Regions from separate parts of the Salinivibrio sp. PR5 genome, predicted to be linked through region 2. Evidence: predicted binding sites of a transcription regulator. Region 2 holds the regulator's gene; the other holds the start of a gene.
What was found. The regulator CRP, encoded in region 2, controls carbon source genes, mostly activating them, when cyclic AMP is high. The targets are predictions, from matches to a motif close to TGTGANNNNNNTCACA.
Positions count from the first base shown of each region.

Region 1: BZG82_RS04330 (CTP synthase) is a predicted target of CRP. The motif match lies at 4,668-4,683, and genes of this name have one in related genera.

Region 1 is NZ_MUFK01000006.1:52,858-60,327, reverse strand. It holds gene rlmD (23S rRNA (uracil(1939)-C(5))-methyltransferase RlmD) at 148-1,464, shown strand; gene relA (GTP diphosphokinase) at 1,556-3,769, shown strand; gene mazG (nucleoside triphosphate pyrophosphohydrolase) at 3,818-4,627, shown strand; gene BZG82_RS04330 (CTP synthase) at 4,768-6,402, shown strand; gene eno (phosphopyruvate hydratase) at 6,480-7,470, shown strand, end outside.
Region 2 is NZ_MUFK01000005.1:77,240-84,709, forward strand. It holds gene BZG82_RS03535 (ABC transporter ATP-binding protein) at 1-504, shown strand, start outside; gene BZG82_RS03540 (TIGR02444 family protein) at 447-992, shown strand; gene BZG82_RS03545 (hydrolase) at 979-1,941, shown strand; gene BZG82_RS03550 (YheU family protein) at 2,090-2,308, shown strand; gene BZG82_RS03555 (phosphoribulokinase) at 2,368-3,237, shown strand; gene crp (cAMP-activated global transcriptional regulator CRP) at 3,489-4,121, shown strand; gene BZG82_RS03565 (hypothetical protein) at 4,250-5,116, shown strand; gene BZG82_RS03570 (DUF1338 domain-containing protein) at 5,168-5,962, opposite strand; gene astD (succinylglutamate-semialdehyde dehydrogenase) at 5,973-7,451, opposite strand; gene astA (arginine N-succinyltransferase) at 7,454-7,470, opposite strand, start outside.

The sequences.
Region 1 (7,470 bases), on a different contig from region 2:
GGATAAACTATGGGAAAATAATGGCTGTAATTAGCTGCCAGTGTACATGATTCAATAACTAAATAGTCAGCGAACTATCACAACTCCCACTGGCAGGACCTCTTTGACTCGCTTGCGACGACAAGCACTTTGACACTGGAATCCACCATGGCGCGCTTTTTTAAGCCTCAGAAGAAAAAAAACGTTGAACAAAAGCATCAGCTGCTCGCGATTCAACGCCTCGACCACCACGGTGATGGGGTCGGCTATTGGCAGAAAAAACCTGTTTTTGTTCCGGGCACCTTGCCCGGTGAACAGGCGCTGGTGCAGCTCACCGAGCAAAAGCGTCAGTATGCGCGGGCCAAACTGATTAAACTCGATCAGCGCGCGGAAACTCGCATTGAGCCGGCTTGTCCTTTGTATCAGCAATGTGGCGGCTGTAGTTTGCAGCATTTAAGCCACTCAGGCCAAGTGGCACACAAGCGCGCAGTGCTGACAGAATTGATTGAAAAATTTGCCGGAGACGAGACGGTCGAGCTGTCGGATGGCGCCATCGATAGCCCTTGGCAGTATCGTCGTCGTGCGCGCATCAGCTTAAAAGTCGACAATAAAGGGGCGCTGACCATGGGGTTTCGCGCTCGTCAAAGCAATGCCATTGTCGATGTGGACCACTGTCCTGTCCTTAGTGAACCCTTAAATCAGCTGCTTGCCAGCTTGCGGCCTTGTTTAGATGGGCTGCGAGGACGCCGAATCCTCGGCCATGTTGATTTGATTGAGGCAGACAATGGCTGTATTGCGTCGTTGCGCACCACCAAGGCGTTACATGCAGAAGATAGGCAAGCGCTTCAAGCATGGGCAGAGCTGACAGGCTGCATGTTGTATTGGCAGCAAGCTGAAGGGCCGCTTGAACGAGTGGTGGGCGAGCCTCCGTATTACGAGAGCCAACAAACCCGCCTCTATTTTCAGCCTGGCGACTTTGTCCAAGTCAACGCGGCGGTGAACCAACAGATGGTCGCCCAAGCACTAAACTGGCTAGAACTTGCGTCAACCGATGTGGTGTTGGATCTGTTTTGTGGTCTTGGCAACTTCAGCATCCCCATGGCGAAACGGGCGAAAACCGTGATTGGGGTAGAAGGGGTTGAGGAGATGGTGTCGCAAGCTCAGGATAATGCGAAGGTCAACCAAGTGAGCAATGCGCAGTTTTACCAAGCGGATCTCAATGGTGAGACGCTGAATGGGGACTGGACACAGCACGCATTTGATAAAATCCTGCTCGATCCTGCCCGAGCAGGGGCTGCCGGAGTGATGGACTTTGTGGCACAATCTAGCGCTACACACATTGTTTACGTGTCCTGCAACCCAGCAACGCTGGCGCGGGATAGTCGCGTGTTGTTGGCACAGGGTTACCAACTAACTCGCTTGAGTATGCTTGATATGTTTCCGCAAACAGGGCATTTGGAATCCATGGCACTGTTTCGACGCTAGGCGTCGTCAATGATGTGTTCGATCTAAAGCCACGCGGTTAAACATGGATATGCCTCTTTCGCTGAGGCGAAAGATAAGGATAGGAACAGTTATGGTTGCGGTACGAGAAGCCCATCTGCATGAAGATGAAGCCTTTGATCTTCAAACTTGGATTGCGCGGTTAGGACAAGACGCCTCAACCGCTCAAGCACTGCTGGATGGGTACAATTATTGTCGTACGTTAGGGGATGAAACGGCGCTGAGCCAACCGCTGTGGCGTGGCCGAGAGATGATTGAAATCTTGGTGACCCTGAGTATGGACGCCGACACGCTCCTCGCCGCGCTCTTCTTCCCGGTGGTGGAAGCCAAATTGCTGGCGCTCGATACCTTGGAAGAGCGCTATTCGCCCGCGATTGTCAAACTGATTGAGGGCGTGCAGCAAACTGCCGCCATCCGTCATTTGAATACCCAAACCGATGCCGAAGCAACCTCAGCACAGGTGGATAATGTTCGCCGCATGTTACTGTCTATGGTCGAAGATTTCCGTTGCGTGGTGATCAAGCTGGCTGAGCGTATTTGCTATCTGCGTGAAGTTAAAGATGCACCGGAAGAGGTGCGTTTGCAGGCGGCGAAAGAGAGTGCCAACATCTATGCACCCTTGGCCAACCGTCTCGGTATCGGTCAGTTAAAATGGGAAATCGAAGACTACGCCTTCCGCTACCAGCATGCGCAGACCTATAAACAAATCGCGAAGCAACTGGCTGAACGGCGTATCGATCGCGAAAACTACATTACCGCGTTTGTCAATGATCTGCAGCAGGCGATGGAAGCCTCACACATCAACGCGCAAGTCTATGGCCGTCCCAAGCATATCTACAGTATTTGGCGCAAAATGCAGAAAAAAAATCTGCAGTTTGATGAGCTGTTTGATGTACGTGCGGTGCGCATTATCGCCGAAGAACTACAAGACTGTTACGCCGCATTGGGCGCGGTGCACACCAAATATCGTCACTTGCCGAAAGAGTTCGATGATTACGTCGCCAACCCCAAACCCAACGGTTATCAGTCGATTCATACCGTCGTATTGGGGCCGGAAGGCAAACCGGTCGAAATTCAAATTCGCACCCGTCAAATGCATGATGATGCGGAGCTCGGGGTGGCGGCGCACTGGAAGTACAAAGAAGGCTCGGCCAGTGGACGCAGTGGCTATGATGAGAAAATTACCTGGCTGCGAAAACTCTTGGCGTGGCAAGAAGAGATGTCAGACTCAGGCGAAATGCTGGATGAGTTGCGTAGCCAAGTCTTTGATGATCGCGTGTATGCCTTTACACCGCGTGGTGATGTGGTCGACTTGCCAAGCGGTGCGACGCCGCTCGACTTTGCCTACCACATTCACTCCGAAGTTGGCCATCGTTGCATTGGTGCCAAGGTAGAAGGACGCATTGTGCCTTTCACCTATCACTTACAGATGGGGGATCAGGTTGAAATTATCACCCAAAAAGAGCCCAACCCCTCACGTGACTGGCTGAACCCAAGCTTAGGCTTTGTGAATTCGAGCCGAGCGCGGGCAAAAATCAACGCTTGGTTCCGCAAACAAGACAGAGATAAAAACATTGCCGCGGGTAAAGAAATTCTCGATACCGAACTACAAAAAATTGGCGGTGCCAGTAAAGATGCGAGTTTGGCGCTCAAGCGCTTCAATGTGAATTCACTGGAAGAGCTGTATGCGGGGGTCGGAAGTGGCGATCTGCGCATCAATCAGGTGGTTAATCACATTAACAGCCTGATCAACAAGCCAAGCTTGGAAGAAGAAGAGCAACAGTTGCTGGAAAAACTTCAGCAAAGTGAACAAAAAACCGTAGGTGGAAAAACCCATCGTGATGCGGTGGTGGTTGAAGGGGTTGATAACCTGATGACCCACCTCGCGCGTTGCTGTCAGCCGCTACCGGGTGATGACATTATGGGCTTTGTGACCCAAGGACGTGGTATTTCAGTGCACCGTGCGGATTGTGAGCAGCTCAACGAACTTCGTCACCATGCGCCGGAGCGAATCATCGCCACCGTTTGGGGAAAAGGGCATGTCGGGCAATACCATGTGCGCATTCGTTTATCCGCCAATGAACGGACCGGATTAGTCAAAGACATTAATACCGTGCTCAGCAATGAAAAAGTCCGCGTTGCGGGCATGCAAAGCCGCGTCGATTACAAAAAGCAGATGTCTATCATGGACTTTGATTTAGAGATTTCCGATCTCGACACGCTTAGCCGAATTGTGAATCGGTTGGAGCAAGTCAAGGATGTGGTAGAGGCCAAACGACTCAGATAAACATCACGCCCTGTTATCGACAGGGCGTTTTTTTAAGGATAACGAAGTATGGCGTCGATTGACGATTTACTGACTATCATGGCGACCTTGCGCGACCCTCAAAAAGGGTGCGATTGGGACAAAGCCCAAACCTTTGCCTCTATCGTGCCTCACACGCTCGAAGAAGCCTACGAAGTGGCCGATGCCATTGAGCGTGAACACTGGTCGGACCTAAAAGATGAATTAGGCGATTTACTCTTTCAAATAGTGTTCTACAGTCAATTGGGACGCGAGCAAAATCGCTTTGATTTTGATGCCGTCGTGGGGGCGATTTGTGACAAGCTCACCCGTCGTCACCCGCATGTCTTTGGGCCTAAAGACAGCCAAGGTGAACCGCTGCACGGCCCTGACTGGGAAGGGATTAAAGCTCAGGAGCGTGCCGACAAAGCGGCGTCAGAACAACCCACTAGCGTGTTAGACGGCGTTACGTTAGGTCTTCCCGCACTGGTGCGTGCGCACAAACTGCAAAAGCGTTGTGCGCGAGTGGGGTTTGATTGGGATGCGGTAGCGCCGGTGCTCGATAAAGTGCGCGAAGAAATTGCCGAGGTTGAGCAAGAGCTGGCAATCACGCCGGTAGACCCCGCGCGGGTGGAAGAAGAAATCGGCGATTTATTGTTTTCGGTGGTGAATCTGGCACGCCATGTAGGCACGGATGCGGAATCCGCGTTGCGTAACGCGAATCAAAAATTCGAACGACGTTTCCGTCAAGTTGAAACTAAATTACGCAATGATGAAAAAAATATTCAAGAATGTCAGTTAGATGAACTGGAATCAGCGTGGCAACAGGTCAAAAAGCAGGAAAAAAGCAACACGCTGTAAGTTTCATCATTGATTTGCGACAAATAAAAACAGTATGGTGTGTGATAGTTTTCACGTTGTGGGAGTGAGTGGGGTCTGGTATCATGACTTCCCGTCCAGATTTCCATTAATTTCCTCTAAATCCAACTCTCAGGTTTAGCATGACGACGAATTACATTTTTGTTACGGGCGGTGTTGTATCCTCCCTCGGTAAGGGTATTGCTGCAGCCTCATTGGCAGCCATTCTTGAAGCGCGTGGCCTCAACGTCACCATCATGAAACTCGACCCTTATATCAACGTGGATCCAGGGACAATGAGCCCTACCCAGCACGGGGAAGTATTCGTCACGGAAGACGGCGCCGAGACCGACCTTGACCTCGGTCACTATGAGCGCTTTATCCGCACCAAAATGACCAAGCGTAATAACTTTACCTCTGGTCGCGTATACGCGGATGTTCTGCGCAAAGAGCGCCGCGGAGATTACCTGGGAGCCACCATTCAGGTGATTCCACACATCACTAACTCGATCAAAGACCGTATCATCGCCGGTGGTGAAGGTCACGACGTGGTGATCGTGGAAATTGGCGGCACTGTCGGTGATATTGAATCACTGCCATTCCTTGAAGCGATTCGCCAACTGACAGTGGAAGTCGGTCGTGAGCGTGCGATGTTTATGCATCTTACCTTGGTGCCATACTTGGCAGCGGCGGGTGAAGTGAAAACCAAGCCTACCCAGCACTCGGTAAAAGAGCTTCTATCGATTGGTATCCAGCCGGATGTCCTTGTTTGCCGTAGTGAGCGTCCAATTCCAGCCAATGAGCGTGCAAAAATTGCACTGTTCTGTAACGTACCAGAGAAAGCGGTTATCACCATGAAGGATGTGGATTCAATCTACAAAATTCCTTCATTGATTCGCTCTCAAGGGCTGGACGACTTGGTTTGTCAGCGCTTTGGTATCCAAGCGCCAGAAGCCGACCTGTCTGAATGGGAACAAGTTATTTACGAAGAAGCCAATCCAATGGGCGAAGTCACCATTGGTATGGTGGGTAAGTACATCGAACTGCCTGACGCGTATAAATCTGTCAACGAAGCGCTGAAGCATGGCGGATTGAAAAATCGTCTGACTGTCAACATCAAGTATGTTGACTCACAAGATCTCGAAACCCGCGGCACTGAGCTGCTCGATGGTTTAGATGCGATTTTGGTTCCGGGTGGTTTTGGCGATCGCGGCGTCGAAGGCAAAATCCTTGCCGCACAATATGCGCGTGAAAACAAAGTGCCTTATCTTGGCATTTGTTTAGGCATGCAAGTGGCGTTAATTGAGTACGCCCGTAATGTTGCTGGGATGGAAGGAGCTAACTCCACCGAATTCAGCAAAGACAGCAAATACCCAGTGGTGGGACTGATCACCGAGTGGGTCGATGAAGAAGGTAACGTGGAAGAGCGTAGCGAATCCTCTGATTTGGGCGGCACCATGCGTCTAGGCGCACAGCTTTGCCACCTGTCTGAAGGGTCTAAAGCGCATCAGCTATATGGCAACACTCAAATCCACGAGCGCCATCGTCATCGCTACGAAGTGAATAACTTGCTGCGTCCACAATTGGAAAAAACCGGTCTACTTGTATCGGGCTTGTCGGCAGACAAGAAGCTGGTAGAAATCATCGAAAACCCAGCACATCCATGGTTTGTGGCCTGTCAGTTCCACCCAGAGTTCACCTCGACTCCTCGCGACGGCCACCCGCTATTCGCTGGGTTCGTTGCGGCTGCAGGTAAAAAGCAGCGCGGTGAGCTATAACACAAATGTGAAGCGGTAGTCCTTACGGGCGGCCGCTTTTTATTTTTTGAATACAATGACAGACGAGAGGAATCACAATGTCTAAGATCGTTAAAGTTCTAGGTCGTGAAATTATCGATTCACGCGGTAACCCAACTGTAGAAGCAGAAGTACACTTGGAAGGTGGCTTTGTTGGTATGGCGGCAGCGCCATCAGGTGCGTCTACCGGTTCTCGCGAAGCACTAGAGCTGCGTGACGGTGACAAGTCACGTTTCATGGGTAAAGGCGTACTGAAAGCGATTGAAGCGGTTAACGGCCCAATCGCAGAAGCACTGCTAGGTAAAGACGCGAAAGCCCAAGCTGACATCGATCAGGTGATGATCGACCTTGACGGCACTGAGAACAAATCTAAGTTCGGTGCTAACGCGATCCTAGCGGTTTCTCTGGCTAACGCAAAAGCAGCTGCGGCAGCGAAAGGCATGCCTTTGTTTGAGCACATCGCTGAACTAAACGGCACTGCGGGTCAGTTCTCAATGCCTCTACCAATGATGAACATCCTCAACGGTGGTGAGCACGCGGACAACAACGTTGATATCCAAGAGTTCATGATCCAACCTGTGGGTGCGAAAACCCTGAAAGAAGCACTGCGCATTGGTGCGGAAGTATTCCACAACCTAGCCAAAGTGCTGAAAGCCAAAGGCCTAAGCACTGCTGTTGGTGACGAAGGTGGTTTCGCGCCTAACCTAGAGTCAAACGCTGCTGCGCTTGCTGCGATCAAAGAAGCGGTTGAGAAAGCAGGCTACGAGCTAGGTAAAGACATCACCCTAGCGATGGACTGTGCCGCGTCTGAGTTCTATGACAAAGAGCAAGGCATCTACAACATGAAGGGTGAAGGTAAAACCTTTACTTCAGAAGAGTTTAACCACTACCTGGCGAAACTGGCTGAAGAGTACCCAATCGTGTCTATCGAAGACGGTCTAGACGAGTCAGATTGGGATGGCTTTAAGCACCAAACTGAACTGCTGGGTGACAAACTTCAGCTAGTCGGTGATGACCTGTTCGTAACCAACACCAAGATCCTGAAAGAAG
Region 2 (7,470 bases):
TTTGAAGGGGCGATGGTGATCGTCAGCCATGATCGCTTTTTGCTGCGCGCGACCACCGACGATCTTTATCTTGTCGACAACGGCGCGGTGCAACCCTTTGACGGTGACTTACACGACTACCATCGCTGGCTTGGCGAGCAACAGCGTGCCGACCGTGCGGAAAGTAAAAAACAAAACGCCGATGACAAAGCCGCCCCCCAGCAACGTCAGGTCGATCGTAAGGCACAAAAGCGTCGCGAGGCCGAACTTCGCCAAAAAACCGCGCCACTTCGTAAAAAAATTGACAGCCTAGACACAAAAATCGAACAGCTCTCTGCCATTATTGCCGATGCAGAGACCAAACTGGCCGACCCAACAATTTATAGCGCAGACCAAAAAGCCCAACTCGCGGAACAATTACAACGCCAGGCTGATGCCAAATCAGCGCTGGAAGAGGTAGAGCAAGAATGGATGGAGCGACAGGAAGAACTGGAAGCCATGGAGGCGGCATTCAATCAAGCCTAATTCCCGGCAAAGCGAATGCAGCCGATCTGTGGCAGTTTTGTTTGCAACACTACGGCAAGCAAGACGTCAAACAGGCGTGTCTTAAATTGCAAGATCAGCATCAGGGCAACGTCAACCTTGCCTTGTTGCTGGCTTGGTTGGAAAGCCATGGCTATGGCCTTGCCCCAGAGAGCCTCAGCCAACTTAAACAATCGCTCAGCCGCTCTGAGCATTTGCTGATTGCCTACCGCAACCTGCGTCGCGATATCAAACCGCGCGTTGGTGCGGGACAATATAAAAAAATGCTGAATTTCGAGCTCAGCCTCGAGAAGTTCCAGCAACAAGACCTCATCCACGCCTTGAATCAACAAACATGGCTGACCGAATCACCCTCGCCGTTGGCGTATTATTGCCGTCAGCTCTCGCCCTCGGCCAAATCGCTCTACCCCGCCCTGCGCGCCAGTGTGATCAAAGACGATGAGCGAGGAGACGCCGATGACGCCCTTTGAACCGATTCCCAGCGCCCGTAATCCACACCTACAAACCATCATGCCACGGCTGATACGGCGTCAACCCGTGCTCTCTCCTTTGTGGCAACAGCTGGATTTACCGGATGGTGATTTTGTCGATCTCGCTTGGACGCAGACACCTAAGCCCGGTCAACCGATAGTGGTGCTTTTTCATGGCCTTGCTGGCAGCTTTCATAGCCCATACGCTAATGGGTTACTGGCTGCTTTTCAGCGCCGAGGCTGGTGCGGTGTGGTGATGCACTTTCGCAGTTGCAGTGGCCGCTTAAACCGCGTCCCGCGCACTTATCACTCAGGCGAGACACAAGACGCACGCTATTTTCTGACCACATTACGCATGCGTTATCCTCAGCATCCCATTCATGCTGTGGGCGTATCGCTAGGCGGCAACATGCTGGTGCGCTATTTGGCAGAGTATGCGGACGATCCGATCGTCTCCAGTGGCTGCGCAGTGTCACCCCCCTTAGACCTTGCCGCCTGCTCGTTACGCATTCAGCAAGGATTCTCACGTGTCTACCAAGCGTATCTGCTCCGATCGATGCGGCAAACCCTGTCAGATAAGCTTACGCGGCACGCCCAAGTGGGTCGTTGGCAAGCTGGCGAGCAGCCCCGTATTGCGACCTTATTCGAGTTTGACCAAACCGTCACCGCACCACTGCATGGATTTGAGGACGCACATCATTACTACCAGCAATGCAGTGGCCTATCCGTGTTGCCTGCGATCCGCACCCCTTTGACCATCATTCATGCCAAAGACGATCCTTTTATGACCGACGCGGTGATCCCAACCACGCCATTACCGGCCAATATACGCTATCAACTCACTGACCATGGCGGACATGTTGGGTTTGTCACTGGCCGTTGGCGTGCACCGCGTTTATGGTTGGAAGAGGCAGTGCCCGCGTGGATAGCTGAGCAACTCGACACCTGATGCCCCTATTCGTCACGATAAATTGTGACTGAATCGACATAGATACACTGCACCTACGCGCATAATTCGGTAAAATGGGAGCTAATTCACAACCTAAGCACGGAGATGGCGTCCGTGCCATCTAGGTGTCAGCAAAAGGTGATGTAGTATGATGGTTCCATGGCAATCTGTGCCAGCCGAAACCTTGACCAATTTAATTGAGCACTTTGTGTTGCGGGAAGGGACAGATTACGGTGAGCAGGAAGTCAGCTTTGCTGAGAAAGTTGAACAAGTGCGCGAACAATTAAAATCCGGCGATGCCGTGATTGTATACTCTGAGCTGCATGAGACAGTGGATATTCGTCGTCAGCGCGATCTCAGACCGTAACACCGCCTCCCATTGTGGGCTGCGGTGTAAATTCAGACTGATCAATGACAGGGCTCGTCATGTCGGCTAAACACCCAATCATCGCTGTGACCGGTTCATCTGGCGCAGGCACAACCACGACCTCCGAAGCGTTTCGCAAGATGTTCAATATGATGAACATCAAAGCCTCTTGGTTAGAGGGCGATAGCTTTCACCGCTTCACGCGGCCAGAGATGGATGTTGAGATCCGTAAAGCACGTGAACAAGGTCGTCATATTAGCTACTTTGGCCCCACGGCCAACGACTTCCCACGCCTTGAGCAATTTTTTAAAGAATATGGCGAACAAGGCACCGGCAAGTATCGTCGTTATCTACACACCTTTGATGAAGCCGTGCCTTATAATCAAATGCCGGGCACCTTCACTCCCTGGCAAGATCTGCCTGAAAATACCGACGTATTATTTTATGAAGGCTTGCATGGCGGAGTGGTGGATGGTGACGTCAATGTCGCCCAACATGTTGATTTACTGATCGGCATGGTGCCTATCGTTAACTTGGAGTGGATTCAAAAGTTTGTCCGCGATACGCGCGACCGCGGCCATTCCCGCGAGGCCGTTACGGACTCCATTGTGCGTTCCATGGACGATTACTTGCACTATATTACGCCGCAGTTTTCTCGCACGCATATTAACTTCCAACGCGTCCCAACCGTAGATACATCTAACCCGCTGAATGCAAAAGGGATCCCGTCACTCGACGAAAGTTTTGTCGTGATCCGCTTTCGTGGCATGAAGAACGTCGATTTTCCTTATTTACTGCAAATGATCAGTGGCGCCTTTATGTCTCGGCACAACACGCTGGTCGTGCCCGGCGGTAAAATGGGATTTGCGATGGAGCTGATTATTCGCCCCTTGATCCAACAGTTGATTGAGAAAGGCAAGATAGGTTAAGCGCCGTAGCGCACTTAACGTGTATTACTTCTCAGGTCGTGATCTTAGCCACATTTTTGCCGAATTTTTAGGCGGTTGGCTTAGATCAAAATCAAGAAATCCAGATAGAAAAAAGATACACTCTTGTTAACATACAGTGAGCTTGTAGCCTGCGCCAAGACCTCGTATTCTGTGCATTGGACTGATGGGTTTCCATTCAGACAAAGACAGGACGTCGTTGCCGGGCAACACATGCAGAGGAAATAAGTTATATGGTTCCAGGAAAACCTCAAACAGACCCTACACTCGAGTGGTTCCTTTCACATTGTCATATTCACAAGTACCCGTCCAAAAGTACTCTGATCCATGCAGGGGAAAAGGCGGAGACCTTGTACTACATCGTGAAAGGTTCTGTGGCCGTACTAATCAAAGATGAAGAAGGCAAGGAGATGATCCTGTCTTACCTTAACCAAGGTGACTTCATCGGCGAACTTGGTCTGTTCGAAGAGGACCAAGAGCGCACCGCATGGGTACGTGCGAAATCACCTTGCGAAGTGGCAGAAATTTCATTCAAGAAATTCCGCCAGCTGATCCAAGTTAACCCAGACATTTTGATGCGTCTCTCCTCTCAGATGGCGCGTCGCCTGCAAGTGACCAGCCAGAAAGTGGGAGACCTTGCCTTCCTGGACGTGACCGGCCGCATTGCACAAACCCTACTGAACTTGGCGAAGCAACCTGACGCCATGACTCACCCTGACGGCATGCAAATCAAGATCACGCGTCAGGAAATCGGTCAAATTGTTGGCTGTTCGCGTGAGACGGTTGGGCGTATCCTTAAAATGCTGGAAGAGCAGAATCTTATCTCAGCTCACGGTAAAACCATTGTGGTTTACGGCACACGCTAATCCTCGCGTGTTGCGATAAAACCGGCGCTTTTGCGTCGGTTTTTTATTTTTATTGACTGGAAACTCATTACCTAAGTTCTACACTTCAAAAACGACCCATCTAACAACTGATTAACAGGATGTCGTTTATGAGAAGCTTACGTCACACCCTTGCTGCATTGCTACTCGCGGCGGTTTCTTCAACTGCTGCGGCGAATATCACCATTGTCCACCCAGAACCACGGGCTGGCTCTGCCCTCGATTTATACGCTATCGACTTGATTGAGTTTTTAGCGGAAAAATCGGGTAAGTCTGTCACGTTACAGCCCTTTCAAGGCCAAATTGGCTCTCAGTCTCGTAAAGTAGAAATGCTGAAACAAGGACGACTGACGGTAGATTGGCTCGGGGCCGACCGTACCCTTGAGTCAGAATTACTTCCCATCCGTTATCCAGTTTTTCGGGGTCTATTAGGCCATCGCTTGTTCATTACCAATCAAGCCACCGAACCCAAGCTTGCACAAATCAGTGACCAAGCAGGGCTCAATAATCTGACCATGATCCAAGGGCAAGGCTGGGCGGATGTGAAGGTCTTGCAGTCGGCGGGATTTCGGGTTCGAGAAATATCAAGCTTTGAGAATATCTTTAAAGCCGTCGATACCGGACGGGCTGACCTCTTCCCGCGTGCTTTGATTGAGCCTTTTAGCGAGCTGGCAGAGCGACCTCAATATGCAAATCTGTTGGTCGATCCGCACTTAATGCTGATCTATCGCTTCCCGATGTTCTTGTTTGTATCGCCCCAAAACCCAGAGGTGGCGACCATGCTCAATGATGCCTTTGCGGCCGCCTATCAAGACGGATCCTTCATCGAATTTTTTGAGAATGCGCCTCTGGTAAAAGAGACCTTTGAGAAAGCCAATATTGGTGAGCGCACCTTTATTCGCGTCGACAACCCACATCTGAGTAATGAAACTCAGGCGATTGACGATAAATTCTGGCTCGATATTGAAAGTCGCTAAACACAGCCACCCAAAAAAGGAGAGCATCGCTCTCCTTTTCTTCTCTCGCCACTATTGATGCGTACTTTCAAAGATTTTATCAGCCGAGGCGGCGACAAAACCTTGATAAAGTTCACCGTCCGGAAGCGGATACCGTTTCGCAAACTCGTAGAACCCCCCCGGAATATCATGGCGTGCATCGCTAAATTGCACCGGCACGCGATCAGCCATCGTCGAGGATTGCTCCAAAAAGACTGATGCATCCCCTTTGACCTCCCCGCCAGATTCGTTAATGGTAAACCCATTTTGGCGCAAGGTATCGTTGACCGCTTGACAGCTATCATGGTTGTTCAGCTGATTCACGCTGACGGTAAAGTGGTTCGCCCCATAGCCATGCGCTGCCACCCAAGCTGCATATTCACTTTCATCCGCTAACGTCTTGTAGGTTTGCCAATCCAACTCCCACAAACGTCCTTGATGAAGAAAATCGCTCCCTTTCAGCGCATCATCATCCACATTCGCCACTAAGTCGCGCACGATAGATTGCAATCTTGTCGAGCATTGGCCGACCATCAATTCACTAATAAACACTTTCGGCATCAAAGGGTCGGGATGCTCGTAGTGACGTGCGTTGAGCTTCTTCGCTTCAAAGGTGTACTCACCTTTCGGTTCATAGCCCAACGCAATAAAAGGACGGGCAAGCTTGTCCAGCCCTACATTAGGCAGTGCAAAGGTGCGCAGTGCAATGTGATCATTGATCAGGGGTTGGCCTTCTTCGAGCAACCCATGCACTTTCTGCGCAGAAGGGCAAAGACGCTGTGTGTAGTCTTGCCACAATCTGTCAAATAACGCTTGGCAACTATCCATGTTATTCTCCTTAATCAAGAGGCGTGATCCCCGGCGCAAAGCTCTCGGGCAAGGTGACCTGCTCGCCTTCCATCGATGCCATAGGGTAGGCACAATAATCGGCGGCATAATAAGCACTTGGACGCAGGTTACCCGACGCGCCCGGACCACCAAATGGTGCATCCCCACTGGCACCGGTCAATTGACGGTTACGGTTTACAATACCGGCGCGAATATGGTCAAGGAAGTATTGCCACTCACCATCGTCGTCACTGATAAGGCCTGCCGATAAGCCGTAGCGGGTATCATTCGCTTTCGTCAATGCATCGGCCATATCGGTGTAACGCTGCACCTGCAATAAAGGACCGAAGTATTCTTCATCGGGTAACTCGGCGATCCCGCTAACATCAATGATCCCCGGCGAGATCACGGCATCATGGCGATGTTCACAAGCGACGACTGGCTTGCCACCGAGATCGATCAGTTTTTGCTGAGTGGCTAAGATCCCTTCAGCTGCCGCCACAGAGATCTGTGCGCCCATAAAGGGCGCCGGATCATCGAATTGCCCGCCCACACGGATCGTTTTAGTCCACGCTGCCAAGCGCGCCAAGATCTTGTCACCCTCCTCCCCTTTAGGAAGAAGCAGACGACGTGCACACGTACAACGCTGACCGGCACTGAGGTAAGCCGATTGAATAATGGTATAAACCGTGGCGTCCACACCACTGTGTTTATCACTGATAACCAGTGGGTTATTGCCCCCCATTTCCAGTGCCAGCATTTTGTCCGGTTGGCCGGCAAACTGGCGATGGAGGATGTGTCCGGTGTTGGCGCTCCCGGTAAATAGAAGGCCATCAATACCTCGCGCTTGTGCTAACGCTTCGCCGGTATCACGGCCCCCTTGCACCAAGTTAATCAGCCCAGCAGGTAGACCAGCGTCTAACCAGTAGCCAAGGGTTTGTTCAGCCACTTTAGGCGTCAGTTCAGACGGCTTGAAAACCACACTGTTTCCAGCCAATAGTGCTGGGACAATGTGGCCATTAGGCAAGTGACCGGGGAAATTGTACGGCCCAAACACTGCCATCACACCAAGAGGACGATGACGCAGTACAGCTTGCGTGCCATTGACGTCTTTTTCCCGCGAACCTGTACGTTCGTGGTAAGCGCGTAGCGAAATGGCAATTTTACCCACCATGGCGCCCACTTCAGTTTTGGTTTCCCAAAACGGCTTACCGGTTTCTTCAGCGATGGTACGGGCCAAATCGTCGGTATTGGCTTTCACAATTTCAGCGAAGCGTTCCACCAAGGCTTGGCGCTCGGCAAAATCGGTATTACGCCAAGTAAGAAAGGCTTGTCGTGCCGCGCTTACCGCTTGTTCAACCTGCACTTTCGTGGCTTCATTGCCTTGCCAGATACAACGACTATCAAAAGGGTTTAGCGAGGTCATGACGTCGCCTTCACCCGGCGTCCATTCACCATTGATCAAATGGCCTGCGGTTTGATGTGTCATCCTTACTCCTCCATCGCGA